DNA from 2 places in the Pseudorhizobium marinum genome. Region 2 is predicted to be linked to the other one. Evidence: riboswitches for the same ligand, from Rfam matches in the RefSeq annotation. Region 2 holds a riboswitch; the other holds the start of a gene.
The links. Region 2 has a riboswitch for cobalamin ahead of EO99_RS0123765 (CbtB domain-containing protein). Riboswitches for the same ligand answer to the same signal wherever they lie in the genome.
Positions count from the first base shown of each region.

Region 1: linked by a shared signal. The riboswitch ahead of EO99_RS0124560 (ABC transporter substrate-binding protein) and the one ahead of EO99_RS0123765 (CbtB domain-containing protein) in region 2 are both predicted to bind cobalamin.

Region 1 covers NZ_JMQK01000039.1:2,761-17,153, reverse strand. The annotation lists gene EO99_RS0124575 (M23 family metallopeptidase) at 1-928, shown strand, start outside; gene clpB (ATP-dependent chaperone ClpB) at 1,056-3,656, opposite strand; cobalamin riboswitch at 4,234-4,462, shown strand; gene EO99_RS0124560 (ABC transporter substrate-binding protein) at 4,622-5,638, shown strand; gene EO99_RS0124555 (FecCD family ABC transporter permease) at 5,635-6,675, shown strand; gene EO99_RS0124550 (ABC transporter ATP-binding protein) at 6,672-7,436, shown strand; gene EO99_RS0124545 (class I SAM-dependent methyltransferase) at 7,520-8,569, opposite strand; gene EO99_RS0124540 (alpha/beta fold hydrolase) at 8,732-9,790, opposite strand; gene EO99_RS0124535 (DUF4167 domain-containing protein) at 9,988-10,728, opposite strand; gene prmC (peptide chain release factor N(5)-glutamine methyltransferase) at 11,034-11,903, opposite strand; gene prfA (peptide chain release factor 1) at 11,900-12,982, opposite strand; gene ptsP (phosphoenolpyruvate--protein phosphotransferase) at 13,012-14,393, opposite strand, start outside.
Region 2 covers NZ_JMQK01000032.1:5,876-20,268, forward strand. The annotation lists gene EO99_RS0123720 (LysR substrate-binding domain-containing protein) at 1-365, opposite strand, end outside; gene EO99_RS0123725 (NAD(P)/FAD-dependent oxidoreductase) at 465-1,748, shown strand; gene amaB (L-piperidine-6-carboxylate dehydrogenase) at 1,803-3,344, shown strand; gene EO99_RS0123735 (P1 family peptidase) at 3,349-4,350, shown strand; gene cobD (threonine-phosphate decarboxylase CobD) at 4,340-5,353, opposite strand; gene cbiB (adenosylcobinamide-phosphate synthase CbiB) at 5,361-6,329, shown strand; gene EO99_RS0123750 (cobyric acid synthase) at 6,313-7,770, opposite strand; gene cobO (cob(I)yrinic acid a,c-diamide adenosyltransferase) at 7,774-8,388, opposite strand; gene EO99_RS0123760 (CbtA family protein) at 8,385-9,122, opposite strand; gene EO99_RS0123765 (CbtB domain-containing protein) at 9,134-9,310, opposite strand; cobalamin riboswitch at 9,347-9,538, opposite strand; cobalamin riboswitch at 9,597-9,803, shown strand; gene EO99_RS0123770 (DUF1636 family protein) at 9,905-10,300, shown strand; gene cobW (cobalamin biosynthesis protein CobW) at 10,297-11,334, shown strand; gene cobN (cobaltochelatase subunit CobN) at 11,349-14,393, shown strand, end outside.

The sequences.
Region 1 (14,393 bases), on a different contig from region 2:
CGAGGTGACGATCGCACTAAACGACCACGGTCGCATCGTCGATGCCGAGGAGCCGCCGGCCCTCGACGCGGTCGCCGGCGCCTTCGACGAACAGCCGCCGCAGCTGGCGACCGGCCGCGACCTGCCGCGCGTCTATGACGGCATCTACCGGGCCTCCCTCTCCTACGGCATGACCACCGACATGACCGGCCTGCTGGTCAAGCTGCTCGCCAGCAGCGTCGATCTGCAGGCGCAGCTGAAGCCGACCGACAAGATCGAGGCCTTCTTCTCCGTGCAGGACGAAAGCGGTCAGGCGACGGACCAGTCGGAACTGCTCTACGTCAATGCCCATTTCGGCGACACCACCACCCGCTTCTACCGCTTCCAGGATCCCGAAGACGGATCGGTCGATTATTTCGACGGCGAAGGGAAGAGCATCCGCCAGTTCCTGCTGCGCAACCCGGTTCCGAACGGCCGCATGACCTCGGGCTTCGGCATGCGCCGCCATCCGATCCTCGGCTTCTCGCGCATGCACACCGGCACCGACTGGGCCGCCTCGCGCGGCACGCCGATCATCGCGTCCGGCAATGGCACCGTCGAATCGGCCGGCTGGTCGTCCGGCTACGGCAACCAGACCATCATCCGCCACGCCAACGGCTACGAGTCCTCCTACAACCACCAGAGCGCCATCGCCAAGGGCGTCAAGCCGGGCGCCAAGGTGACCCAGGGCCAGGTGATCGGCTATGTCGGCTCCACCGGCCTCTCGACCGGCGCCCATCTGCACTACGAGCTGATCGTCAACGGCACCAAGGTGGATCCCATGAAGATCCGTCTTCCCGGCGGCAAGTCGCTCGCCGGCGACGATCTCGCCCGCTTCAAGGACGAGCGCAGCCGCATTGATGCGCTGCTTGGCACCGGCGGCGATCCGGCGGAAGTCGCCAGCCGCTGACCCCACGACAGGGCTGATCCCGAACGAGAAATGGCGGCCCGAAGGCCGCCATCGCTTTTTCATGCCGCGCGGGGTTAAGCCGCTTGGCGGACCTCCGCTTTTACGCCGCTTCGCGGACCTGACCTTCTTACGCCGCTTCGCGGACTGGCCGCTTGACGCGGAAGAGCAGGCGATCGGTGCCGGCGTCGACCGCCACCGTCGACTCGTCGGGGATCTGCCCGCCCAGGATCTGCTCGGCGAGCGGATCCTGCACGAACTTCTGGATCACCCGCTTCAGCGGCCGCGCCCCATAGACCGGATCATAGCCCTTGTTGGCCAGCCACTCGCGGGCGTCCGGGTTGAGCGTGATGGCGATCTTGCGCTCGGCCAGCAGGGACACCAGCCGCTTCATCTGGATGTCGACGATCGTCCCCATTTCGTTGCGCGCCAGGCGGTGGAAGAGAATGATGTCGTCGACGCGGTTGAGGAATTCCGGGCGGAAGGAGGCCTTGACCACATCCATCACCTGCTCGCGGACGCTGTCCACATCCTCGTTCTCACCCAGTGCGGTCAGATAGTCCGCCCCGAGGTTGGAGGTCATGATGATGATGGTGTTCTTGAAATCCACCGTCCGGCCCTGGCCGTCCGTCAGCCGCCCGTCGTCGAGCACCTGCAGGAGCACGGTTAAGACATCCGGATGCGCCTTCTCGATCTCGTCGAAGAGGACCACCTGATAGGGCTTGCGCCGCACCGCTTCCGTCAGCGCGCCGCCTTCCTCGTAGCCGACATAGCCGGGAGGCGCACCGATCAGCCGGGCGACCGAATGCTTCTCCATGTATTCCGACATGTCGAGGCGCACCATGGCGGTCTCGTCGTCGAACAGGAAGCGGGCGAGCGACTTCGTCAGCTCCGTCTTGCCGACACCGGTCGGCCCGAGGAAGATGAACGAGCCGATCGGCCGGTTCGGATCCTGCAGGCCGGCCCGCGACCGGCGCACGGCCCGCGACACCGCCTGGACGGCATCGCCCTGGCCGACCACGGATTTGGCCAGTTCGTCTTCCATCCGCAGCAGCTTGTCACGTTCGCCCTCCAGCATCCGGTCGACCGGAATGCCGGTCCAGCGGGACACGATATGGGCGATATTGTCCGGCGTGACGACCTCCTGCACCATGGCATTGACGCTCGTGTCCTGGGCTTCGGCCGCGGCAAGCTCCTTCTCCAGGCCCGGGATGACCCCATAGGCCAGCTCGCCGGCGCGCTGGAACTCGCCCTTGCGCTGCGCGATCGCCAGTTCGTTGCGGGCCTCGTCGAGCCGCCCCTTCAGATCGGCGGCAAGCCCGAGCTTCTGCTTTTCCGCCTGCCAGCGGGCCGTCAGCGCACCGGCTTCTTCCTCAAGCGAGGCGAGTTCAGTCTCCAGCCGGTTCAGCCGGTCGGCCGAGGCAACGTCGGTTTCCTTCTTCAGCGCTTCGCGCTCGATCTTCAGCTGCATGATCCGCCGGTCGAGCTCGTCGAGCTCCTCGGGCTTGGAATCCACCTGCATTCTCAGCCGCGACGCCGCCTCGTCCATCAGGTCGATCGCCTTGTCGGGCAGGAAGCGGTCGGTGATATAGCGGTGCGAGAGGGTCGCGGCCGCCACCAGCGCGGAATCGGAGATCCGCACCTTGTGGTGCTGCTCGTATTTTTCCTTCAGGCCGCGCAGGATCGAGATGGTGTCCTCGACCGTCGGCTCGTTGACCATGACCGGCTGGAACCGGCGGGCAAGGGCTGCATCCTTCTCCACGTGCTTGCGGTATTCGTCGAGCGTGGTGGCGCCGACGCAATGCAGTTCGCCGCGGGCGAGCGCCGGCTTCAGGAGGTTGGACGCATCCATCGCGCCGTCCGCCTTGCCGGCCCCGACGAGCGTATGCATCTCATCGATGAACAGGATGATCTCGCCGTTTTCCGACTGGACCTCGTTCAGCACCGCCTTCAGCCGCTCCTCGAACTCGCCGCGGTACTTCGCACCGGCGATCAGCGAGCCCATGTCGAGCGCCATCAGCCGCTTGTCCTTCAGGCTCTCCGGCACGTCGCCGTTGACGATGCGCAGCGCCAGGCCTTCGGCAATCGCCGTCTTGCCGACGCCGGGCTCGCCGATCAGCACCGGATTGTTCTTGGTGCGGCGCGACAGCACCTGGATCGTCCGGCGGATCTCGTCGTCACGGCCGATCACCGGATCGAGCCGGCCCTCGCGGGCTTCTGCCGTCAGATCGCGGGCATATTTCTTCAGCGCGTCGAAACCCTGCTCGGCATTGGCGCTGTCGGCCGTGCGGCCCTTGCGCAGGTCGTTGATCGCCTGGTTGAGGGCGTTCGCCGTCAGCCCGGCCTTCTTCAGCGTCGCCGCCGTCGAAGCGCTGCTTTCGATCGTCAGCGCCAGGAGAAGCCGCTCGACGGTAACGAAGCTGTCGCCCGCCTTCTTGGCCGCCTCTTCGGCGGTGGAAAAGACTTTTGCGAGCGGCTGCGACAGATAGATCTGTCCCTCGCCGCCGGACACCTTGGGCAGTTTGGCAAGTGCAGCGTCATTGGCGATGCGAGCGGCCTTGGCGTCCCCGCCGGCGCGCGCAATCAGTGCCGCGGCCATGCCCTGGTCGTCGTCGAGCAGCACCTTCAGCACATGCTCCGGCGTGAACTGCTGGTGACCGTCCGACAGCGCCTTGCTCTGGGCCGACTGCAGGAAGCCGCGCACCCGTTCCGAGTATTTTTCGATGTTCATGTCAAACCTCCACGGATCGTTCCGCCCTTCATACGGCACGGATCGATGATTGAGATTGAGCTCCCTCAAAAGGCGAGCCCGTCTGCCGTAAAAAATTCCGGCGTCGATGCAGATATGGGAGCCGATTTTAAGGATTTAAAGAGCCGTTACAGGGATCTGCGGCCGCTGCCGCAAGCACCGCCGAAGCAGCCGTCAGCGGAGCGGCGATCGCCGGAGTTCACGCCGGGACAGGCTGCCGGGGCGGATGGTAAGTCCCCAGATCATCCGGGGTGACAATCCGGCAATGCTGCGCCACTCAGCCTTGATGAAGATGCTCCGTCGCATGATCGGAGATCGGGCTTCGGTCAGTGCCATGGCAGCCTGTCGCTGACCGTCATGCTGGCGCTCGACTGGGCCTGTTCGCGCGTCAGGGCAAGGCGGAGGGCCTTCAGTCGAGACGGCATCTGGACAACCCGCGATCGGCCGGCTATAAGTAACGTTATTACATAACTTATGGAGACTTCCTGATGAAGGATCATCCCTGTTCCCGACAGGCCTGCGAGCCGCCGCTGCCGACCTTGACGTCACGTCGGCTTGGCGTTTAGCTGGCCCCGATGGTTCCCCGACGGTGACTCGAAGGGGATTAATAGGGAACACGGTGAGGCCTCCCGCAAGGGTGCCGAGACCGTGGCTGCCCCCGCAACTGTGAGCGGATTGCCACTCATCCTCGGGCGTCGCAAGGCGCCATGCCACTGGGTTATCCCGGGAAGGCAGATGAAGGGCGCATATCCGTGAGCCAGGAGACCTGCCATCGAACACCACTCAGTCAGCCGGGCGGGGATGCCCGGCAAGGGAACAGATATGACCGACCTGCACCTTTGCCCCACGGCACCCCTCCGTCTCGACCGGTTTCCCGCCGGCGGCCACGCCGCCGATGCCGTCTGAACCCACGGCATTTGCCGCCTTTCCTCTGATCGAGATAGTTCATGCACAAGCTTGTTGCCAGCCTCACGCTTTCGCTTGGCCTGATCGGCCTTGCCACGCCGGTCCTCGCCGCCACCTCCTATCCCTTGACGATCGCCAACTGCGGCCGCGAGATCACCTTCGACAAGGCGCCTTCGCGGATCGTCTCGATCGGTCAGGGGATGACCGAAATCCTCTTGTCCCTTGATCTGGCCGAAAAGATCGCCGGAACCTCCGTCTGGGTCGGCCCGGTACTGCCGCAATATGCGGAGATCAATCGCGGCATCCAACGGCTTGCCGACAATGATCCGAGCTTTGAATCCGTCGTCGGGCGGGAGCCGGATCTGGTCGCGGCCGAATTCGAATGGCACGTCGGCGCGCAGGGCTCGGTCGGCAAGCGCGAGCAGTTTGCGCAACTGGGCATCGACACCTATGTCGCGCCCGCCGACTGCGTCGCCAAGATCAATACCAACGGCGGCGATGGCGTTCGCGGACAACTCTTCACCATGGATCTGGTCTACCAGCAGATTGCCGAGCTCGCCGAGATCTTCGACGTGACGGAACGCGGCGACGCCCTGATTGCCGATCTGAAGCAGCGGGAAGCCGCAGCCAGGGCCTCGGTCGCCGGCGCCTCCGGCAAGAACCTGCCCGTCGTCTTCTGGTTCTCCAGCAAGGAAGTCGACGGCGACGCCTTCATTGCCGGCAGGAACGGGGCGCCCGCCTATATCCTCGGGACGCTGGGTGCCGGCAATGTCGTCGACACGCAGGAAGAATGGCCGCTCGTCGGCTGGGAGACCATCGCGGACGCAAATCCCGCCGTCATCGTCATCGCCACCATGGATCGCCGCCGCTATGCCGCCGACGATCCGCAGGTGAAGATCGATTTCCTGGAGAACGATCCCGTCACCCGGGAGCTCGACGCCGTGAGGAACCGGCGCTTCGTCCTGATGGACGCGCAGGCGATGAACCCCACCATCCGCACGATCGACGGCATCGAGATCCTTGCGAACGGCATCAAGACCTTCGGTCTTTCCCCGTGAGTCTGGCCTTTCCCGCGCGTTCGCCGCGGTGGGCGCTTGTTGCGCTTGCCGCGGTCGGCCTCCTGCTTCTTGCCCTGATGGTGAGCCTCGCCGTGTCGATCGGCGAGATCGCCATTCCGCTCGCCACCACCGCAAAGGCCGTCGCCAACCGGCTCTTTGCCGCCGACTTCGAACTCAGCCGCATCCACCAGGGCATCATCTGGGACTATCGCCTCAGCCGCGCGCTGGTCGCCGCCAGCGCCGGCGCCTCGCTGGCGCTCTGCGGCGCGGTGCTGCAGGCGCTGCTGCGCAATCCCCTGGCCGAACCCTATGTGCTCGGCATCTCCGCCGGCGCCTCCACCGGCGCCGTCTGCGTTACTATCCTCGGGTTCGGCTATGGCGTGCTCAGCCTCTCCGGCGGCGCCTTCATCGGTGCGGCCATCGCCTTCCTGCTGGTCGGCATCCTGGCGGCGGGCGTCGGCGGCACCAGCGAGCGCGTCATTCTCTGCGGCGTTGCCGGATCGCAGCTCTTCAGTGCCCTGACCTCCTATATCGTCACCACCTCCGCCAATGCCGAACAGGCCCGCGGCGTGCTGTTCTGGCTGCTCGGATCGCTGAGCGGCGTGCGCTGGCCGGATGTCTATCTTTCGGCGCCCGTGGCGCTCGTCGGCCTTGTCGTCTGCCTGGCGCATGTGCGCGCGCTCGACGCCTTCGCCTTCGGCAAGGATGCCGCCGCCGCACTCGGCATCTCCGTCCGGCGGGTGCAGGTCGTGCTGCTCGGCACCACCGCCGCCATGACGGCCTGCGTCGTCAGCATGGTCGGATCGATCGGCTTCGTCGGCCTCGTCGTCCCCCATGCGGCCCGCTTCCTGGTCGGCCCCGGCCATGCGCGCCTGCTGCCGGCAGCCGCTCTCTTCGGCGCCATCTTCATGGTCGCGGCCGACATCATCTCGCGCATCATCATCCCGCAGCAGATCCTGCCGATCGGTGTCGTGACGGCGCTCTTCGGCGCCCCCGCCTTCGCGCTGATCCTCTATCGCGCTCGGAGAACGGCATGAGCATCGCCCTCGATGACGTCAGCTTCGCCGCCGGTGACACCCTCATCGTCGACGGCGTCAGCCTGCAGGCGGAAAGGGGCAAGGTGCTCGGCCTCCTCGGACCGAACGGATCCGGGAAATCAAGCCTCCTCCGGTTGATCTGCCGGCTGCGGAAGATCCGCAGCGGCGTCATCCGTCTGGACGACGACGACCTCTCGTCGATAACCCGCGCCGCGCTCGCCCGGCGCATCGCGCTCGTCGAGCAGCAGGCGGAAACGGACACGCAGATGACCGTGCGCGAGGTGGTCCGGCTCGGCCGCACCCCGCACCGCGGTTTTCTCACCCCATGGTCGCTGCAGGACGAGGCGGCCGTCACGGAAGCGCTCGCGCGGGTCGACATGCAGGAGCGCGCCGACCGGCTCTGGCAGACGCTCTCCGGCGGCGAGCGGCAGCGCGTCCATCTCGCCCGGGCGCTCGCCCAGGAGCCGGACGAACTGCTTCTCGACGAGCCGACCAACCACCTCGACATCCAGCACCAGCTCGACATTCTGTCGCTGGTCTCCAGGCTCGGCATCACCTGCATCGTCGCACTGCATGATCTCAACCTCGCGGCCATGTTCTGCGATCGGCTGGCGGTGCTGGAGGGAGGCCGCATCGTCGCCGCCGGCACGCCGGAGGCGGTCCTGACCGAGGACCTGCTCGAGAGAGTCTTTGGCGTCCGTGCCCATGTGGAGAAGTCGCCGGTGCACGGCCGCTGCAACATCCAGTACCGCATGGGCTGAACCGCCGCGCCGACGCGCAAAGGGCGGGCACCGGTTTGCAATCCGGTGCCCGCCCTTGCTGTCTGAGGATGTAGCGTCCGCCGTCAGCTGGCCTCCAGCACCATGTTCAGCGGCGTTTGCGCTGCCCGTCTGACCTTGCTGAAGCCGCCGGAGCGAATCACCTCGGTCAGCCGCCGTTCTCCCGCCTGCGCCCCGAGCGCCAGCCCGGTCTCCTGCGCCAGCGATGTCGGCACGCAGATCATCGTCGATGCCGCATAATAGAGCCGCCCGACCGGATTGATGTTCTCGTCCAGCGTATCGGCAGCCATGGGTTCGACGACCATCCAGATCCCGCCCGGTTTCAGCGCCTTGCGGATATGGGCGGCCGCCGCTTCCGGGTCGCCCATGTCGTGCAGGCAATCGAAGCAGGTGATCAGGTCGAAGTCGCGTCCCTCGAAATCCTGCGCCCGGCCGACCTCGAAGTGCAGGTTCGTCAGCCCATGCGACTGGGCGTGCGCACTCGCCGCGGCGATCGAGCCGGCATGGAAGTCATAGCCGGTGAACTGCGATTTCGGAAAGGCCTGCGCCATCAGGATGGTCGACAACCCGTGGCCGCAGCCCACATCGGCCACCTTGGCGCCCTGCTTCAGCTTGTCGAGCACCCCGTCGAGCGCCGGGAGCCACTCCTGCACCAGCGCATTGACATAGCCGGGGCGAAACAGCCGTGCCACCGCGCAGAACAGGCATCCCGCCTGCTCGCCCCAGGCCACGCCGCGGCCGGTCTTGAAGGCCGCCTGCACCTTCGGCTGGTTTTCCAGCATGGCCGCGGCCGTGTCGAAGGCGCCGATCAGGTGAACGGGGCTGTCCGGCTCGGCAAACACATAGGCCTGCTCGGGCGTCAGCGAAAACTGTCCGTGCTCGTGCTGGACATAGCCCGAGGCGGCCTGCGCCGCGAGCCATTCCCGCACGTAGCGTGGCGCGCATTCTGCCGCTTTCGCCAGTTCGTCGGCGGTCGCCGGGCCGATCTGCTTCAGCGTCCTGTAAAGGCCGAGCGCATCGCCGATGCGCACCAGCGGCACGCTGACGGCTCCGCCGAGATCGCCGAGCACGCGGCCGACGAGCTCGTTCAGGGTCGTTTCATTGAGGTCTGGCACGTAAATTCCTCCTTGTGTCGGGACGGCCTCTTGCCGCCCATGACCCGAAGGATGAACCCGATGCCCGCACCCGCCATGAGGCGCATGTCCCGCGCCGGAGAGAAAAGCGGGCCGCCGCATGGGACAGATGTCCTTGTCCGCGCCGGTCGACGGCGGCGCGCCTCAGCGCGACAGCGCAATGACGATGGCCTGCGAACGGCTGCGGACCCCGAGCTTGCTGAAGATCACCGAAAGCTGGTTGCGCACCGTCTTCACGCTCTTGCCCAGACGGTCGGCAATCACGCGGTTGTCGAGGCCTTCGGCGACGAGCGTGAGCAGCTCTTCCTCCGCTGGCGTGAGAGCCGCCTCGCGCACCGCACGCGGCAACGCCGGCCGATCCTGGCCGAGAAAGGTGGCGAGCTCGCTCTGGAACACCTCCCAGGCCGGCTCCCCTGACAGGAGAACGTGGTTCTTGCTCTCCAGCGGCACGAAGCGGGCGCCAGGAATGGCGGCTGCGAGCTTGCAGCCCTGCTCGAAGGGAATGCGCATGTCGCCGCGGCAATGAGCGATCAGGGTCGGCACGCGAAGCTGTGCGGCCAGGTGCAGCACATCGATTCCCTGCATTTCGGAGAGCAGCTGGGCGGCAACCTCCGCCGTCGCCGTCACCCGTTCCAGATCGCCCCACCAGCGATGCTGCTCGGGCGTTCCTTCCGGAATGAAGAGATGGGTGAAGAACCGGCAGAAGGCGGGATTGTCGCGCCCCCAGCCGATGCGGACGAAATTCACCAGCGTCTCGGCCTCGAGCCGTTCCGCCTCCGTCTGCGCCCTTATGCGGGCGCCCTGGCCGTAGGCGTTCAGAAGCACGAGACGGGACACCCGCTCGGGATGCCTCAGCGCATAGGTAATGGCCAGCGCCCCGCCCTGCGAAACACCGAAAAGCGCAAACTGCGGCTCCTCGATCGAGGCCGCGACGGCATCCAGGTCCGCATGCCAGGCGTCGATGGAAAGGTCGGCGACATGACGGTCCGAAAGGCCGCAGCCGCGCGGATCATAACGGATGAAGCGGCTCCTGGCAGCCAGGGCCAGAAGCCACGGCCGCCAGATGGGGCTCTCCAGATCGTAGTCCACATGGCTGAGCCAGTGCGCCGCCTTCAGGAGCACCGGTCCGCGTCCGCACGAGGCAACGGCGATGCGCGTGCCGTCGGCCGAGGTGCAGAACCCTATGGTCTGGCTGGGTTTCATGCCGCCAGTTTACAGCAGCGGAAAGCGCCGGAACAGAGGGCCTGCGGGGCTTGTCGGGCAGATGGCGAGGCCGGTCCGACAGGAAGCCGGCCGGATCCGATCCGTCCCGTTTCACCTCTCGGTCCACCCTCCCCGAAAAGGAAAAACTCCGGCCTTTCGACCGGAGCTTTCGTTCATCCGCAGCTCTGGAGCTGGCTTCACTCGCTGGCGACGTCGGCCATGGCGGGCTGGCCATCGTCGGCACCACCCTCGGACGGTGCATCGCCTTCGCCGCGGCGCGTACGGCGCGGCCGATTGCCGGCGTTGCGGCGGCGTGGCTGGCGCGCTTCGCCCGTTCCTTCTTCGGCTGCCACTTCGGCCGGCGTGCCCTCGATCACGGGCTGCGGGCCTGAACCGTCTACGGCTGGGGCGTCCGTTGCCACAGGGACCGGTGCCTGCTCACGACGCGGTTCGCGGCGCGGCTGCGGCTCCCGGCGGGGCTGCTGTTGCTGCGGCTGCGGCTGCTGGGGCTGCGACTGCTGGGGTTCGTTCGCATACTGCGACCGGCCGTTGCCGTCGTCGTCCATGTCGTTGTTGTCGTTGTCGTCGCCGTCCTGGTTGTCGCGATCCTGGTAGTCGCCGCGCTCGTCGCGCTGGGACCGTTCCTGCATCTGCGCCTGGGCAGTGGCAATGATCCGATTGTAGTGCTCGGCATGCTGCAGGTAGTTTTCCGCCATGACCCGATCGCCGGCACTCTGGGAGTCGCGGGCAAGCGTCGTATATTTTTCGGCAATGTGCTGAGCCGTACCACGGATCTTCACGTCTGGGCCGGAACTGTCATAGGTGCGGGTAAGTGGATTGCCGCCCTTGCGGTTGAAGTTGTTGCCGCCGCCGCCACTGCTGTTGTTGTTGGAGCCGCCGCGCCCTCGACCGCGCTTGTTCTGCTGTCCTGGCCTCATAGATCGTTCACCTGAATTTTCTGTTTTCCGCTGATAAGGGACCACGCGGCCATGCTGGCTCATGCCAGACCAGGACTTCGCGCGCCACGGACAGGACGAAACCAAGTCGCCTGCCGCTTGTGAAAGTCAAATTAACTGATTCACGCACCAGGAAATGTTCAACCTTCGAAACTCTGTAATAGAGTCGGTCTCAAGGTTGACCTTAAACCCGAACGAATCTCCGTTCATTCCCAGCCGCCCAGTGCGTGGCCGCAAGCTATCGCGCTTCCCAAGTAAATCCAAGCCTTTTCTTTCGCTGTGCAAAATCAGGGACCTGGCCGTCCGGGAGCAAAGATGAGGACGCGGTCGTTGTCTCCGTAGTCGCGGGCCGCCTGCCGGAGCGCAAAGCCCGCGGTGGTGAAGATCTCCGTGACGCTGTCCTTCTGGTCGAAGCCGATCTCGACGCCGAGAATGCCGTCCGCCTGAAGCGATGCTCCGGCGCCGGCCGCAATCGCGCGATAGGCATCAAGCCCGTCAGGGCCGCCGTCGAGAGCCCGGGGGGGATCGAAATCCCGAACCTCCGGCTCCAGCGCCGGAATGACATCTGCCCTGATATAGGGCGGGTTTGACACGATTATGTCGAACCGCCCGGCGATGTCCGCAAACCAGTCGCTGCGGATCGCCTGGAACCTGTCGCCGAGCCCCAGCCGCTCCGCATTGTCGCGGGCCGTGCCCAGGGCGTCTTCGGACACATCGGAGCCAACCCCTTGCGCCGTAGGGCATTCCTTCAGGAGAGCCAGCAGGATAGCGCCCGTTCCCGTTCCCAGGTCGAGCACGCGGCCCTCGCCTCGGGCTGCGACAATCCGCCTCAGGTGGGGTAGCACCGTCTCGACGAGCATTTCCGTGTCCGGCCGCGGCTCCAGCGTCTCCGCCGAAAGCCTGAGCGTCATGCCGTGGAACTCCCGTGCCCCCAGAATGCGATGCACCGGCTCCCGCTTCAGGCGTCGCGCGACCGCGTCCGCAATGGTCGCGGCCTCCGCCGCCGTCAGCACCCGCTCGCCGCCGGAAAAGACCTCGGTGCTGGTGAGCCCGAGAAGGCCGCCGATCAGCATGCGCGCCTCCATGGCCGCATCCGGCAGGCCGGCCGCGGCAAACTTCGCCCGCGCATCCGCCACGGCGGCGTCGAGGGACGTCATCCTCTCGCCTCGCCGAGCTGGGCCAGCTGTCCGGCCTGATAATCGGAGATCAGCGCATCGACCACCTCGTCGATCTCGCCCATCATCATCCGGTCGAGCTTGTAGAGCGTCAGGTTGATGCGGTGGTCGGTGACCCGTCCCTGCGGGAAGTTGTAGGTGCGGATGCGCTCGGACCGATCTCCCGATCCGACCTGGCTCTTGCGGTCGGCGGAGCGTTCGCTGTCGGCCTTCTGACGTTCCATGTCGTAGAGCCGCGAGCGCAGCACCTGCATGGCCTTGGCGCGGTTCTGGTGCTGCGATTTCTCCGAACTGGTGACCATCAAGCCGGTCGGCAAATGGGTGATGCGCACGGCCGAATCGGTGGTGTTGACGTGCTGCCCGCCGGCGCCCGACGCCCGCATGGTGTCGATGCGGATGTCTTCGGGACGGATTTCGATGTCGATCTCCTCGGCTTCCGGCAGCACCGCCACGGTTGCTGCCGACGTATGGATGCGCCCCTGCGTTTCCGTATCCGGCACGCGCTGCACCCGGTGAACGCCGGATTCGAACTTCAGCTTGGAGAACACGCCGCGCCCGCTGACGGTCGCGATGATTTCGCGAAAGCCGCCCGCTTCGCCCTCGCTGGCCGATAGTACCTCGACCTTCCAGCCCTTGGCGGCTGCGTAGCGCTCGTACATGCGAAACAGGTCGCCGGCAAAAAGTGCCGCCTCGTTGCCGCCGGTACCGGCGCGGATTTCGAGGATGGCGCTCTTCTCGTCGGCGGCATCCTTCGGCAGGAGCAGGACCTGCATGTCCTTCTCCAGCGCCTCGACCTTCTCTTCGGCCGCCGGCAGTTCCATCTCCGCCAGCTCGCGCATCTCCCGATCGGTTGCCCGGTCGTTGAGCAGCGCCCGCAGGTCGGCCACCTCGGCGGTCGCCTTCTCGTGGTCGCGGATCTTGCGCACCACCGGCTGCAACTCGGAATACTCCGAGGCCAATCGCACATAGACGTCCGCCGCCGGACCTTCCGACATGCGCGCCTCGATTTCGCCAAAGCGGCGCTCGAGTTCGCGCATCTTGTCTACAGGAAGCTTAGCCACCCTGATTTCACTCCATTTTCTTGTTCTTCTTAGACGGCTATACCGTGTTCTTCCGCAAAGCGGGTCAGAAGCGTCCGGATCGGCTCCTGCGAGCGCTTGTCGTCGAGCGCCGCATGCAGCTCCTGCGCCAGCTCGTCGACGTTCAGCGACAGGAGCATCGCCTTGACCGGACCGATGGATGTCGGCGCCATCGACACGGCCCGGAAGCCGATTCCGAGCAGCGCCATGGCCGAAAGCGGCTTGCCGGCCATCTCGCCGCAGAGCGTCAGCGCCGTCTGGTTGCGCTCCGCAGCCCGCACGATATCGCGAAGGATCCTGAGGAACGGCTTGCCCAGCATGTCGAACCGGTCGGAGACGCGGGCATTGCCGCGGTCGGCGGCCATCGAGAACTGGAAGAGGTCGTTTGATCCGACGGACACGAAGTCCACCTCCGCCATCAGCTCGTCGAGCTGCCACATCAGCGCTGGCACCTCCAGCATGGCGCCGAACTGCAGCCGGCGCGGCAGGCTGTGCCCGAATTTCGAAAGATGCTGCACCTCCTTCTGCAGGAGCTCGCGCACCGCGTGGATTTCGGCCACCTCGGTCACCATCGGCAGCATCATCTTGAGTTCCGAGTCGGCAGACGCACGCAGCAGCGCGCGCAGCTGCGTGCGCAGCAGGCCGGGCCGGTCGAGCGACAGCCGGATCGCCCGCCAGCCGAGCGCCGGGTTCTCCTCCTCGTGGTTCCTGAAGTAGGAGACCACCTTGTCGCCGCCGATGTCGAGCGCCCGGAACGTCACCGGCCGCCCCGCGGCCTGGCGGATGACGTTGCGGTAGAAGGCCTCCTGCTCCTCGAGCTTCGGCATCGTCGAGGCGATCATGAACTGCAGCTCGGTGCGGAACAGGCCGATGCCGTCGGCCCCCGATTCGGCCAGCTGCGGCAGGTCCACCATCAGCCCGGCGTTCATCATCAGGCTGATGCGCTTCCCGTCCTTGGTCAGCGGCTCGACGTCGCGCAGCGCCCGGAACTGCTCCTGCCGGCGCGCTCTCAGCCGCACCTTCTCCTCATAGGCCTTCACGAGGTCCGCCATCGGCCGCAGGTGCAGCTGCCCGTCGTCGCCGTCGATGATGACGGTATCGCCGTTCTCGGCCAGCGCCACGGCACCCGCCGCCTGGCCGACCACGGGAATGCCCATGGCGCGTGCCACGATGACCACATGGCTGGTGACGGCACCATCCTCCAGCACCAGGCCGCGCAGATGATCGCGGGGATAGTCGAGAAGCTCGGCCGCCCCCATCGCCCGGGCGAAGATGATCGCGTCCGTCGGCAGCCCCTCGCCCATGGCGCGCCCGCTGTATCCGGTCAGCTGTCGCAGCAGCCGGTTGGCGAGGTCGTCGAAGTCATGCATGCGTTCGCGCAGGTACGGGTCGG
Region 2 (14,393 bases):
GCCTCCAGAAACCGCCCGAGCCGCGGCGCCAGCCAGCGGGCTCCGAACATCGGCAGGACGGCCACCGTGATGGCGCCACCTTGCGGATGCGCCCGCAGGCTGAGGGAGGCATTGGAGATCCGCCGCAGCGCCTCGCGGATCTCCCGCGCATAGCCATCGCCGGCAAGCGTCAACCGGATGGTCTGCCGCTCGCGCAGGAACAGCGTCACGCCGAGCTGCTTCTCGAGCGCCGAGATCTGCCGGCTGACGGCGCTCTGGGTGAGACCGAGCTCGTTGGCCGCGGCGGTGACGCTGCCGGTGCGGGCCGCTGCTTCGAAGGCGGCCAGAAGAGAGAAGGATGGCAGAAAGCGCCGGGGCGGCAGCATGTCATTCCTCCATCGAATGACCTGTTGAGAAACTGTCGATATTCACTCGCAGCTGTGCTCTGTAAAGTCCATGCCAGTCTTCCTTCGGAATTCAAAGACATGCTCAACGATCCGCGCTCCCATGGCCTTTGGGAAAGAACGGCACCACCTGCCCCGCAGACCACGTCGCTGCGCGAAAGCCTGTCCGCGGACGTGGTGATCGTCGGCGGCGGCTACACCGGACTGTCGGCGGCGCTACATCTGGCGGAGGCCGGCACCCGGGTCGTCCTCCTCGAGGCGCATGAGATCGGTTTCGGCGGCGCCGGCCGCAATGTCGGCCTGATCAATGCCGGCATGTGGGTCATGCCGGATGATTTCCCGAAAGAGCTCGGCCCGCACTACGGCGAACGGCTGCTGGAGCTGCTCGGCAACGGCCCGGCGCTGGTGCGCGAGATCATCGACAGGCATGCCATCGCCTGCGAGCTGGAGCGCAACGGCACGCTGCATTGCGCCACGGACAAGGACGGGCTGAAGGAGCTCGAGGAGCGGGCGCGCCAGTGGCAGATGCGCGGCGCACAGGTGACCCTGCTCGACGCGGCGGAAACCGAGCGCCGCATCGGGACCCGCGCCTATGCCGGCTCCCTGCTCGACAGCCGCGCCGGCACGCTGCAGCCGCTCGCCTATGTCCGCGGCCTGGCCCATGCGGCGACACGCGCCGGAGCCTTGTTGTTGACCGACAGCGCGGCGGTGGCCCATGAGCAGCGCGGCGGACGGCATGTGGTGAGGGCCGCCGGCGGTGAGGTTTCCGCCGACTGGGTGGTGGTCGCAACCGATGCCTACAGCAAGGGACCCTGGGCGGTGATGCGCCAGGAGCAGGTCCACCTGCCTTATTTCAACCTGGCAACGGCGCCGCTCACCGACAATCTGCGCAAATCGATCCTGCCCGGGCGCGAGGGATGCTGGGACACCAAGGAAATTCTCTCCTCGTTCCGGATGGACCAGGCCGGGCGGCTCGTCTTCGGCAGCGTCGGGGCGCTCCGCGGCACCGGCACCGCCATCCACAAGAACTGGGCAAGGCGGTCGCTGCGGCGCCTGTTTCCGCAGCTCGATGCCGTGGACTTCGAGGCCGAATGGCACGGCCGCATCGGCATGACCGACAATGCCCTGCCGCGCCTGCACAAATTTGCCGACAAGGTCGTGGCCTTCTGCGGCTATAACGGCCGCGGCATCGCGCCGGGAACCACCTTCGGCAAAATCCTGGCGCAGCATATCCTCGGGCGGATCACGGAAGACGATCTTCCGCTGCCCTTCACCGACCCGAAGCTGCCCCCCTTGCGGCCGCTGAAGGAAGCCTATTACGAGGCGGGCGCCCAGATCGCCCACCTGACGGCGGAACGCTTCTGATTGCGAAACCGCTGCCGATTTGTACATTGACGGAAATGACCTGGAAGGACTGACATGACGCTTGCCACCCTCGATCTCGCTGCCGACGTGAAGACAATCCTCGGCGACCTTGGCGTGAAGCCAGAGCGCTACACCGGCGGCACGCTCGCCGTCCGTTCGCCCGTCACCGGCAGGGAAATCGGCAGGCTTGCGGAAGACAGTGCCGAAAGTGCCGCCAAGGCGATCGACGCCGCCCATGACGCCTTCCTCGAATGGCGCCTCGTGCCTGCGCCCAAGCGCGGCGAGCTGATCCGCCTTCTCGGCGAGGAACTGCGCGCTGCCAAGACGGCGCTCGGCCGTCTCGTCTCCATCGAAGTCGGCAAGATCACCTCGGAGGGCCTCGGCGAGGTCCAGGAGATGATCGACATCTGCGACTTCGCCGTCGGCCTGTCGCGCCAGCTCTACGGCCTCACCATCGCGACCGAACGGGCCGACCACCGGATGATGGAAACCTGGCACCCGCTCGGCGCCATCGGCATCATCTCCGCCTTCAACTTCCCCGTCGCCGTCTGGTCCTGGAACGCCGCACTTGCCATCGTCTGCGGCAATTCGACGGTCTGGAAGCCATCCGAAAAGACGCCGCTGACGGCGCTCGCAACCCAGGCGATCTTCGAGAAGGCGCTGTCGCGCTACATCACCGAGGGCAATACCGCGCCGAAGAACCTCTCGACGCTGCTGATCGGGGGCCGCGACGTCGGTGAAGTCCTAGTCGACCACGAGAAGATCCCGCTCGTCTCCGCCACGGGCTCCACCGCCATGGGCCGCACGGTCGGCCCGCGCCTCGCCCAGCGCTTTGCCCGCTCGCTGCTGGAACTCGGTGGTAACAATGCCGCGATCGTCGCCCCGACGGCCGATCTCGACCTGACGCTGCGTGGCGTCGCCTTCTCCGCCATGGGCACCGCCGGCCAGCGCTGCACCACCCTGCGCCGCCTCTTCGTGCATGACAGTGTCTACGACACGCTCGTTCCGCGGCTTGCCAAGGCCTATCAGTCGGTGACGGTCGGCAGCCCGCTCGAGGCCGGCAATCTCGTCGGCCCGCTGATCGACAAGGCGGCCTTCGACAAGATGCAGGCATCGCTCGAGGCCGCAAGGGCAGCCGGCGGCAAGGTTACCGGCGGCGAGCGCATCGAGCAGGACGGCGCGCTCGACGCCTATTACGTCCGCCCGGCGATCGTCGAAATGCCGGAGCAGACCGGTCCCGTGAAGGAAGAGACCTTCGCGCCGATCCTCTACGTGATGAAGTACAGCGATTTCGACGCGGTGCTGCGCCTGCACAACGACGTGCCGCAGGGTCTGTCGTCGTCGATCTTCACCAACGACATGCGCGAAGCCGAGATCTTCGTTTCCGACCGCGGCTCCGATTGCGGCATCGCCAACGTCAACATCGGCCCGTCCGGTGCTGAAATCGGTGGCGCCTTCGGTGGCGAGAAGGAAACCGGTGGTGGCCGCGAATCCGGCTCCGACGCCTGGAGAGCCTACATGCGGCGCCAGACCAACACGATGAACTACGGCCGCACGCTGCCGCTCGCCCAGGGCGTCAAGTTCGACGTGATCTGACGCCATGAGCGCACCGCTCAACCTCCTGACCGATGTCGAGGGCGTGGCTGTCGGCCACGCCACCGATCTGGTGCTCGGCTCCGGGGTAACGGCGGTGATTTTCGACAGACCGGCCGTCGCCTCCGGCAGTGTGCTGGGTGGCGCGCCGGGCGGACGCGAGACGGCGCTCCTCGATCCATCAATGACGGTGGACGCCGTGGACGCCTTCGTGCTCTCGGGCGGTTCCGCATTCGGGCTGGATGCCGCCGGCGGCGTGCAGTCCGGGCTGCGGGAGATCGGTCGCGGCTTTGCGGTCGGCCCCGCCCGCGTTCCGATCGTGCCGCAGGCGATCCTGATGGATCTCCTGAACGGCGGCGACAAGGACTGGGGGCTGCATTCGCCCTACCGCGACATGGGCTACCAGGCCTTCCTGTCAGCGCGACCCGGACCCTTTGAACTGGGCACCGTTGGCGCCGGCACCGGCGCGACGACGGCGACCTTCAAGGGCGGGATCGGATCGGCCAGCGCCGTCACGCGGTCGGGCCATACCGTTGCGGCGCTGATGGCGGTGAACGCCATGGGTTCGGCGACGATCGGCGAAGGTCCATACTTCTGGGCTGCGCCCTTTGAGGCCGCAGGAGAATTCGGCGATCTCGGGATGCCGAAGGACTTCGACACGGCCCTGCGCCTCAAGGGCATGACCATCCCGGCAACCACCATTGGCGTCGTCGTGACCGATGCGGTCCTGACGAAGGCGCAGGCGCATAGGCTGTCGATTGCCGGCCACGATGGTCTCGCCCGCGCCGTGATGCCAGCCCATCTGCCCTTCGATGGCGATACGATCTTCTCCGCCGCCACCGGTGCGAGACCGGTTGCCGATCCGGCAGCGATGATGGAGATCTTTCATTTGGCCGCACTGGTGACGGCACGGGCCGTGGCGCGCGGCGTCTACGAGGCGACGGCTCTGCCCCATGCCGGTGCCCAGCCGGCCTGGCGGGATCGTTTTTCCGTCGCCCCTAAAGCGTAAGCGCCCTCAGGGCCGCTTCCAGACGCGCCCACTCGTGATCGCCCGGCAGGCCGAACCGCAGAACATCGGGGCGCTCCTCGAAACGCCGGACCAGAATGCCGGCCTCTCCGAGCGCCGCATGGAGTGCCGCCGCCCGCTCGTGGCGGACATAGCGGAAGAGCGCGGTGCCGCCGACGACGGGGATGGCACCTTCGTTCAACAGCGCATCAAGGCGCGCTGCCTGCCGCCGCAGCGTCTGCTGCATGGCCTGCCGCCAGTCCCGGTCCGCCAGCGCCTCCAGAGCGACATGCAGCGCCGGGCCGGACACGGACCATGGTCCCAGCTGCCCGTCCAGCCGCGCCGCCACGTCCGCGCCAGCAATGGCAAATCCCAGCCGGACGCCGGCCATGCCGTAGAACTTGCCGAAGGAGCGCAGCACGAGGAGACCGCCGTCCGCCACGGCATCCGCAACGCTTTCGGTCTCCGAAACATCGTGGAAGGCCTCGTCGACGACCAGCAGGCCACCCTTCGAGCGCATCTGCGCGGCGAGCGCGAGCAGGTCGCTGCGGGGGATGGCGCGTCCCGTCGGATTGTTCGGATTGACCACGACGGCAAGGTCGGCGGCGCTAAGGCCGCCGAAGTCCTCGGTCTCCGTCACGTCATAACCGGTCAGCCGGGCCGCACGGGCATGTTCCGCATAGGTCGGCGACAACACGGCGGCACGGGCCTGGACCTTGGGCAGCGCCGCGATCATCGGCAGCAGGATCTGCGTGCCGGGTGCCGCGACGACATGCGCCGCAGAGGGCGCGCCATAGGCCTGCGCGGCCAGCGACTTGAGCCGCTCGGCAAGGGCGGGCTCCGGCAGCCGCGAGAAAGCATTGGCTGGCACGGCGGAATGTGGATACGAATAGGGATTGATGCCGGTGGAGAGATCGATCCACGGCTCGGGCGCATGCGGGAACTGCAGCCGCGCCCGTGCCAGATTGCCCCCATGCTGGATCGTCCCGTCAGCTCCAGATGCCATACGCCGCATGTACCTCCTTCTTGCCTTCCTCGCCCTGCTGACCGAACGCCTGATTGGCTATCCGCAATGGCTCTACCGCCTGATCGGTCATCCCGTCACCTGGATCGGCGCCCTGATCTCGCGTCTCGACCGGAGCTGGAACCGCGAGAGCCAGAGCTTTGCGCGCCGCAAGGCCTGGGGCAGCGCCGCGCTCGTGGTCCTCATCGGCGTGACTGTCGCCATCTCGTTTATCATTGAGCGTCTTCTTGCCGGAAGCCAGAGCGGCTTCCTCGTGCTGGTGCTGATCGCCGCCATGCTGCCGGCGCAGAAGAGCCTGGAAAGCCATGTCGAGGCCGTCGCCGCAGCACTGGAGACCGGCGGGCTGGAGGCCGGCCGCAAGGCGGTCTCGATGATCGTCGGCCGCGATCCGGAGCAGCTGGACGAGGCGGGCGTCTGCCGGGCGGCGGTCGAAAGCCTGGCGGAGAATTTCTCCGACGGCATCGTCGCGCCTGCCTTCTGGCTGGGGGCGGCCGGGCTTGGCGGTGGCGCCGCCTACAAGGCTTCCAATACCGCCGACAGCATGATCGGCCATCGCTCTGCCCGTCACGAAGCCTTCGGCTGGGCGGCCGCCCGGTTCGACGACCTGATCAACCTGCCGGCCTCGCGCCTGAGCGGCGCTCTGTTCGTGGCCGCCGCCTGCCTTCTTCCCGGCGCCTCGCCGAAAGCTGCCATCGCCGCCATCCGCCGCGATGCGCAGCATCACCGGTCGCCGAACGCGGGCTGGCCGGAGGCGGCCATGGCGGGTGCGCTCGGCATCGCGCTTGCCGGTCCGCGCAGCTACGGCGGAGAGATGATCCAGGCGCGGTTCATGGGGTCGGGAGGACGCGCCGAACTGACGGCTGCCGACATCCGCCGGGCGCTGACGCTGGCGCGCATCGCCGACGCCCTGCTGATCGGCCTTTTCGGCCTGGCGGCGCTGGCTATCTGGCAATTCTAAGCAATCCGTCGAGATCGAGGTGCCGCTCCACATGCGCGGCCAGACGGTCGAGCACGGCATCCACATCCGCCTCGTAATCGAGATCCGACGGCGCGCCGCCCAGCCTCTGCAGCCAGGCACCGCGCTGGCGATTATTGCCGAAGAGGCCGTGAAGATAGGTGCCGACCACCTGTCCGCTCGCCGAGATGGCGCCCTCCGCCGCACCGGACACGGTCGCGAACGGACGGGCGCAATCGGGTCCGCCGGTGCGACCGATGTGCATTTCATAGCCGCTCAGCGGCTCGCCGTCGAAGCTCTCGCCCGAGACGGCTTCCAGCCGCTTGTCGCCGGACAGCACGGTGTCGACGTCGAGCAGTCCCAGTCCGGCAAACGTCCCCGGCTGCCCCTCGAGACCTTCGGAATCGGCAAGCGTTTTGCCAAGCATCTGGTAGCCGCCGCAAAGACCGAGCACCCGCCCACCGCGGCGCACATGCGCGGCGATGTCGACGTCGAGCCCGCTCTCCTTCAGCACCTGAAGGTCGGAGATCGTCGCCTTCGAGCCGACCAGCAGGACGAGGTCGCAATCGCCCGGAATGACCTCGCCCGGACGCACCCGGATCAGGTCGACGTCGGGCTCCGCCGCCAGCGGGTCGAGGTCGTCGAAATTGGAGATATGCGGCAGGACCGGCACCGCGATGCGCAGCCGGGCGCCGGCCTTGCGCTCGATCTTGTCGCTCAGCCCCAGCGCGTCCTCCGCCGGCAGCCGGACCGCCTCTCGGAAAAACGGCAGAAGCCCGATCGTCTGCCAGCCAGTGAGCGTCGCGATGATCCGCATTCCGTCATCGAAGAGCGCGGGATCGCCCCTGAACCGGTTGACGATGAAGCCCCGGATCATCGCCGCATCCTCCGGATCGAGGACGAGCTTCGTGCCCGCGAGGCTGGCGATGACGCCGCCGCGGTCGATATCGCCGATCAGCACCACCGGCACGTCGGCGGCGCGCGCAAACCCCATGTTGGCGATGTCGTTCTGGCGCAGATTGACCTCCGAGGCACTGCCCGCGCCTTCGACCAGCACCAGATCGGCCTGCCCCTTGAGAAGGCCAAAACTCTCCAGCACCCGCGGCATCAGCTGCGGCTTCAGGCCCTGGTACTCGGCGGCCCTGGCGTTGCCGAAGACCCGCCCCTGCACCACCACCTGCGCACCGACCTCGCTTTGCGGCTTCAGCAGCACCGGGTTCATGTGGACGCTCAAGGGCGCACCGGCGGCGCGCGCCTGCAGCGCCTGGGCCCGGCCGATTTCGCCGCCGTCTGCGGTGACCGCGGCATTGTTGGACATGTTCTGCGGCTTGAACGGCAGGACCTTCAGGCCGCGCAGGGTGAAGGCGCGCGCCAGGGCGGCGACGACAAGCGACTTGCCGACGTCCGATCCCGTGCCCTGGAACATGAGGGACCGGGCTGCCATGATCTAGAACTCGATGCCGGACTGGGCCTTCACGCCGGCCTTGAAGTGGTGTTTTACGAGCGTCATCTCGGTGACCAGGTCGGCGGCGTCGATAAGGGCCGGCTTGGCGTTGCGGCCGGTGACGACCACGTGCAGGTCCGGCCGGCGGGCCTGCAGCTCGCCAACAACCTTGTCGAGGTCGAGGTACTCGTAGCGAAGCGCGATGTTGAGCTCGTCGAGAACCACGAGCCCGATCGTCTCGTCCGCCATCAGTTCCAGCGCCTTCTCCCAGGCGCGCTCGGCGGCGGCGATATCGCGCTTCAGATCCTGGGTTTCCCAGGTGAAGCCTTCGCCCATGGTGTGCCAGACGACGCGATCGCCGAAGACGGCGAGCGCCGGCTGCTCGCCGGTCGACCAGCCGCCCTTGATGAACTGCACGATCCCGACGCGGCGGTTATGCCCAAGCATGCGCAGCGCCAGCCCAAAGGCTGCCGTCGACTTGCCCTTGCCGGAGCCGGTGTGGACCATGAGAAGACCCTTTTCGACGGTCTTCTCGGCCACCTCCGCATCCTGCACCGCCTTGCGGTTGGCCATCTTGGCGCGGTGGCGCTCCTCGGCCTGATCGGTAATATCCTTCACCGGACAGGCTCTGCAGTGCCAGTCGAATAGACCTCTTCGCCGCCGCGAAGCCTTGCCCGGACCAAACCGGACACAGCACCAAGCAGCGCCCAGAAGACGAGGCTGGTGGCAAGCACCGCGGCCACGAAGCGGGCATGCAGCTCCGCCGGCACCGCCGTCTCGTAGCTTGCCGGATGCGGCGCGCCGAGAATATGCGGCAAGACAAGCAGGACGACCGCAACGACGGCGAGAACCGGGGTGCGGGTATAGGCGAGGAGACCGAGCGCGACGGCCGTGCAGCCGGCGGTCGCGACCCACCACAGCTGCCGCGCACCGAGTTCTGCGGCCGGCATGCCGGGAAGCTCGGGCGGCAGGCCGAGGCCGGGCGCCAGGCTGAAGGCGAGGAAGCCGGCAAGGCCGAACATCAGGCCGCCGCGCCAGTCCTTCAGACCGCCCAGCGCTTCGGCGGCGGTCACGAGAAGGAGGGCAAAGCCGATCCCGGCCAGCATGTTGGCGGCAGCGGTATAGAGGAAGCGCTCGGCGCCGTCGGCCGGCATCCAGGCTTCGGCATCATCGTGATGGTCCGCGGGAGCGGCCGCGTCATGGGAATGACCCGCTTCGGCACCGGCACCCTCGAAGGTTTCGGCCTGGACAATCAGCGGAACGGTGGCAAAGCTCTGCATCACGGTGAGCATGAGCCCGGACAACAGTCCGGCGATCACCGCCGCGAGGACGATGTTGCGAAACAACGACATGTCAGAATTCCTCAGTGGCAGGGAAACGCGAGCGAATGGCGCGAGTCGTGCGCCGCGTTGTGCACGACTTCCATGTGGGAGAAGCCGACGAAGCCGACGAAGAAGAGGCCGAGCATCGCTGTCATGCTGAGGGGGATGATCTTGGAGGCGGAAATGCCGATTGCGCCGGCTGCCGTCTTGGTCGTCATTATGTCTGTCCTTTCACCCTCCACCCGAGGGCATTCGTTTTCACATGGCCGCCGGCAGGTCTCCTGGCTCGCGGATCAGACGCTCTCTCCCGCCTTCCCGGATCGCTCCAGTGGCATGATGGGATCAAGCTCTCCGCTCACAGTTGCGGGGGCAGCCGCGGAGTTGACGAACCCGTCTCACCGCATTCCCTCTGGTCCCTTTCGGGCACCGACGACGGGTCACTATAACCCAAAAGCTCCGAGCGGCAATCGTCTTTGCGACGCATTGACACGAACCGGCGACCGGGCTTACTGAAAGCCTGACGGTTCTTTTCCGGCAACGGAGAAGACGAAAAGGGAATGCGGTGCGATCCGGCAACGGGTCAATGCCGCGGCTGCCCCCGCAACTGTAAGCGGAGAGCTTCTGCCAAAAAGCCACTGGGGTGATCCCGGGAAGGTGGGCAGCAAGCGACGACCCGCGAGCCAGGAGACCTGCCGTCGCCATGTCTATGCTTTTCCGGGCGGGGTGCTCCGGAGGAAGCCCTGGATCACCAAGGCGAGGCTGCCAGCGGCAGTCCGTCGCGCGCCCCATATCGATCGAGTTGGAACGCGGCCTTGAGTGACGACCCCGCCATCAGAGACACCGACGTCACGATCTTCGTGTGCACAAACTGCCGCTGCGCGACCGATTCCGAACTGCGCCCCGGCGTGGCGCTGATCGAGGCGCTGCGCGACGCGACGGCCGACCTGCCGCTCGCCGTCAAGCCCGTCACCTGCCTTGCCAACTGCCAGAAGAGCCCGAGTGCGGCCTTTTCCCATCGCAGCGGCTGGTCCTATGTCTTCGGCCATCTCGCGCTGGAGAACGTGCCCGACATCGTCACCGGCGCCATGATGCTGGCCGAGGACGAGCGCGGCTTCCTGCCCCTGCGCGGACGTCCGACCTGCCTTCGCGGCAACGGCATGTCCGCCCGCATTCCCCCCTTCAACCACCACGAGGACATGCCCACATGAGCGTCACCTTCGACCGCATCCCCTGCACCGTCGTCACAGGCTTCCTGGGCGCCGGCAAGACGACGCTGATCCGCAACCTCATCGAGAATCTCGACGGCAAGCGGCTGGCGATCATCGTCAACGAGTTCGGCGATGTCGGCATCGACGGCGAGGTCCTGAAGGGCTGCGGCATCGAGAGCTGCCCGGACGACAACATCATCGAGCTCGCCAACGGCTGCATCTGCTGCACCGTCGCCGACGACTTTGTGCCCGCGATCGACCAGATCCTGGCACGCGAGCCGCGCGTCGACCACATCCTGATCGAGACCTCGGGTCTGGCGCTGCCCAAGCCCCTCGTGCAGGCCTTCCAGTGGCCCGCCGTCAAGGCGCGGGTCACGGTTGATGCCGTCATTGCGGTGGTCGACGGCCTCGCGCTTGCCGAAGGCCGGGTGGCCCACGACCATGCGGCCCTGGAGGCGCAGCGCCTGTCCGACGACAGCATCGACCACGACGATCCGGTCGAGGAAGTGTTCGACGACCAGATCGCCTGCGCCGACATGATCGTGCTGACCAAGACCGACCTCATCGACGCCGACGGCCTGGCGCTCGCCAGGGAACGGATTTCGGCCCATCTGCCGCGGGCGGTAAAGATCATCGCTGCGGCGAACGGCCAGGTCGACCCGGCCGTGTTGATCGGGCTCGGCCTTGCGGTCGAGGACGATATCGAGAACCGCAAGACCCATCACGACGACGAGCTCGACCACGACCACGACGATTTCGACAGCTTCGTCATCGACCTGCCGGCCGTCAGCGATGCCGACGAACTGGCGCAGCGGATTTCCGCCACGGCCGAAGCCGAGAACGTGCTGCGCATAAAGGGCTTCGTGGACGTCGCGAACAAGCCGATGCGCCTGCAGGTCCAGGCGGTAGGGTCGCGCGTCAACCACTACTTCGACCGTGCCTGGGCACCCGGCGAGACCCGCCAGAGCCGCCTTGTCGTGATTGGGGAAAAGGGACTTGATCGCGACGCGATAGAAAGGATGCTGGCCGCTTAAGGCTCTGCAACGGCATGCATATTCTGGCCACCACATCGTCGTCTCTCGACGACCTCATCGAGCCGGTCGACCTGAACCAGGCGCCGGCTGATGTGGTGGTTTTGTCCTTTTCCGGCAGCGATCTGAACGGCATCGCCGCCGGCTGGCCGATAGACGGTACTCTCTCCCTGGCGACGGCCAACCTCAGCGACCTCCGGCATCCGATGTCGGTGGACCTCTGGCTGGAGAAGACGGCCTCGCAGGCGAAGCTGATCCTGGTGCGGATCCTCGGCGGCTACGACCGCTGGCAGTATGGCGCCGAGGAACTGGCGCGCATGGCACGCTCCAAAGGGATCAGGCTCGTCATGCTGCCCGGCGAATGCAGCGTCCGGGACGATCGCCTTGCCGCGGCTTCGACGGTCGACGAACCGGAACTCCTGGCCATCCTGACTTGCCTGCGCGAAGGCGGGCCGCAGAACATGCGCCTGCTGGCGTCACGACTTGCCGCTCTCGTGCGCGGCGAACAGCTGGAGCTGGAAGCGGCGCAGGTCATGCCCAAGGCCGGTTTCTATGAGCCCGCAACAGGGCCCGTCGCGCTCGAGGACCTGCTGGCCTCCTTCCCGGCCGACGCGCCGAGGTTGCCGATCCTCTTCTACCGCTCCATGCTGCTCGCCAATGACGCGGCACCCATCGACGCGCTTTTCGAGGCGCTTGCCCGTCGCGGCTACGCCCCGGTGCCGATCTTCGTCGGCAGCCTGAAGGACGAGCACAGCCTGGCATTCGTCGAGCAGGCGCTCGCCGATCTCTCTCCCGCAGCGATCCTGGCGACGACGGCCTTCGCCGCCGGCGCCGATGCGGATGGCGCGACCCTGTTCGATCGCGCTGGCGTCACAGTTTTCCAGGTTGTCATTGCAACAACGCAGCGCGATGCCTGGCGGGACAACCGCCGCGGCCTCGGCCCCTCCGATCTCGCCATGCATGTCGTGCTGCCGGAACTCGACGGCCGGCTGCTGGCCGGGCCGATCTCCTTCAAGCAGGGCAGCACCGCATCCAGCCTCGTCAACCAGCCGGAACCGGACCGGGTCGAGCAGGTCGCCGAACGCGTCACCCGCTTCCTGCGTATGAAGGCGACGCCCCGGGCCGAGCGCAAGGTGGTCATCCTGCTGCCGGACTATCCGAATGCGCCGGGCCGCACCGGCTATGCCGTCGGCCTCGACGTGCCCCAGAGCGTGCTCGGCATGCTGAGGGAACTTTCGACAGCCGGCTATGCAGTGGACAGCATCCCCGAGACGCCTCGGGCGCTTCTCGATCTTTTGACCAAACGGCAGGCGGCGCTGCCTGTCGATGCCTATCATGCCTTCTTCCAGAACCTGCCCGAAGCTTCCCGCGCTGCCGCTACAGCCGCATGGGGTGCGGCAGAGAGCGATCCGGAGGCCGAAGGCGGAGCATTCCGCTTCCGGGCTGCCCGCTTCGGCAATATCACCGTGGCGCTGGCACCCGATCGCGGCCGGGACGGCGACCGGCGCGCCGACTATCACGACCCCGACCTGCCGCCGCGTCACGCGCTGCTCGCCTTCGGCGCCTGGATTCAGGCCGCACTCGAAGCCCATGCCATCGTTCATGTCGGCGCCCATGGCACGCTGGAGTGGCTGCCGGGCAAGACCGCTGCGCTCTCGGGCGAATGCTTCCCGGAAATCGTTTTGGGCGACCTGCCCGTCATCTATCCTTTCATCGTCTCCAATCCGGGCGAGGCGGCCGTCGCCAAGCGGCGCATCGCCGCCGTTACCATCGGCCATCTTCCGCCGGTTCTGGCCGGCGCCGGTCTGTCCGAGAGCCAGACGCGGCTGGAACTGCTGGTCGACGAATACGCGCAGGCCGACGGCCTGGACCGCCGGCGCCGCGACAGGCTGGCCAAGCTGATCGTCGACACCGCCCATGAACTCGGGCTCGCCGACGAAGCCGGCGTCTCGCGCGACGACGACCCGGATACGGCGCTCACCCGCATCGACGCCTTTCTCTGCGACCTGAAGGATTTTTCGATCAAGGACGGCCAGCATGTCTATGGCGCGGTGGCGGTCAACGACGACGACCCGTCCAGGATGGCCTGCGCAGCCGCCGAACGCGATGCCCTGCTCGGCGCCCTCGACGGGCGCCATGTCCGTCCCGGGCCGTCCGGAGCGCCGGCCCGCGGTCGGCTGGACGTGATGCCGACCGGCCGCAATCTCTTTGCCAGCGATCCGCGCACGCTGCCGACGCCAACGGCCTTCGAGTTGGGCCGCAAGGCGGCCGATGAGGTACTGCGCCGATACCTGCAGGACCACGGCGACTGGCCGACCAGCCTCGTCTTCGATCTCTGGGGCAGCGCCTCGCTGCGCAGCGGCGGCGAGGAAGTGGCGCAGGTCCTGGCGCTGATGGGAGCCCGCCCCGTCCATGATCCGATGACGGGGCGCGTCACCGGCATCGAGGTCCTGCCGCCGGCATCGCTCGGCCGCCCGCGCATCGACGTGACGCTGCGCATCTCCGGCCTGTTCCGCGACATGTTCCCCGCGCTGATCGCGCTGCTGGATGCCGCCACCCGGGCCATTGCGGTCCGCGACGAGGCGCCGGGCGACAATCCGCTCGCCGAAGAGGCGAAGGAGCGGGGCAGCGTCCCCGCGCGCATCTTCGGCTCGGCACCCGGCACCTATGGCGCCGGCATCGAGGACCGGCTGGCCGACGGCAGCTGGGACGAGCGCGAAGAGCTCGGCCGCATCTATCTCGATGCCACGAGCCATGCGTTTTCCGGCGCGCAAGGCGACGCCGCCGAGGCGCGCGGAGAGTTTGCGGAGCGCATCCGGTCGGCGGATCTTCTGGTCCATACCGGCGATGATCCCGGTCGCGATCTGCTCGACGGCTCCGCGGACGTCGCCTTCATCGGCGGGTTTTCCGCCGCCGTCGCGGCACTCGGCGGCAAGGCCGATGTCATCGCGCTGGACACCACCGACCCGAACAATCCGAGAGCCCGTTCGATCTGCGAAGCCATCACCCGGGTGGTGCGGGCGCGCGCCGTCAACCCGCGCTTCATCGCCGGCCAGATGCGC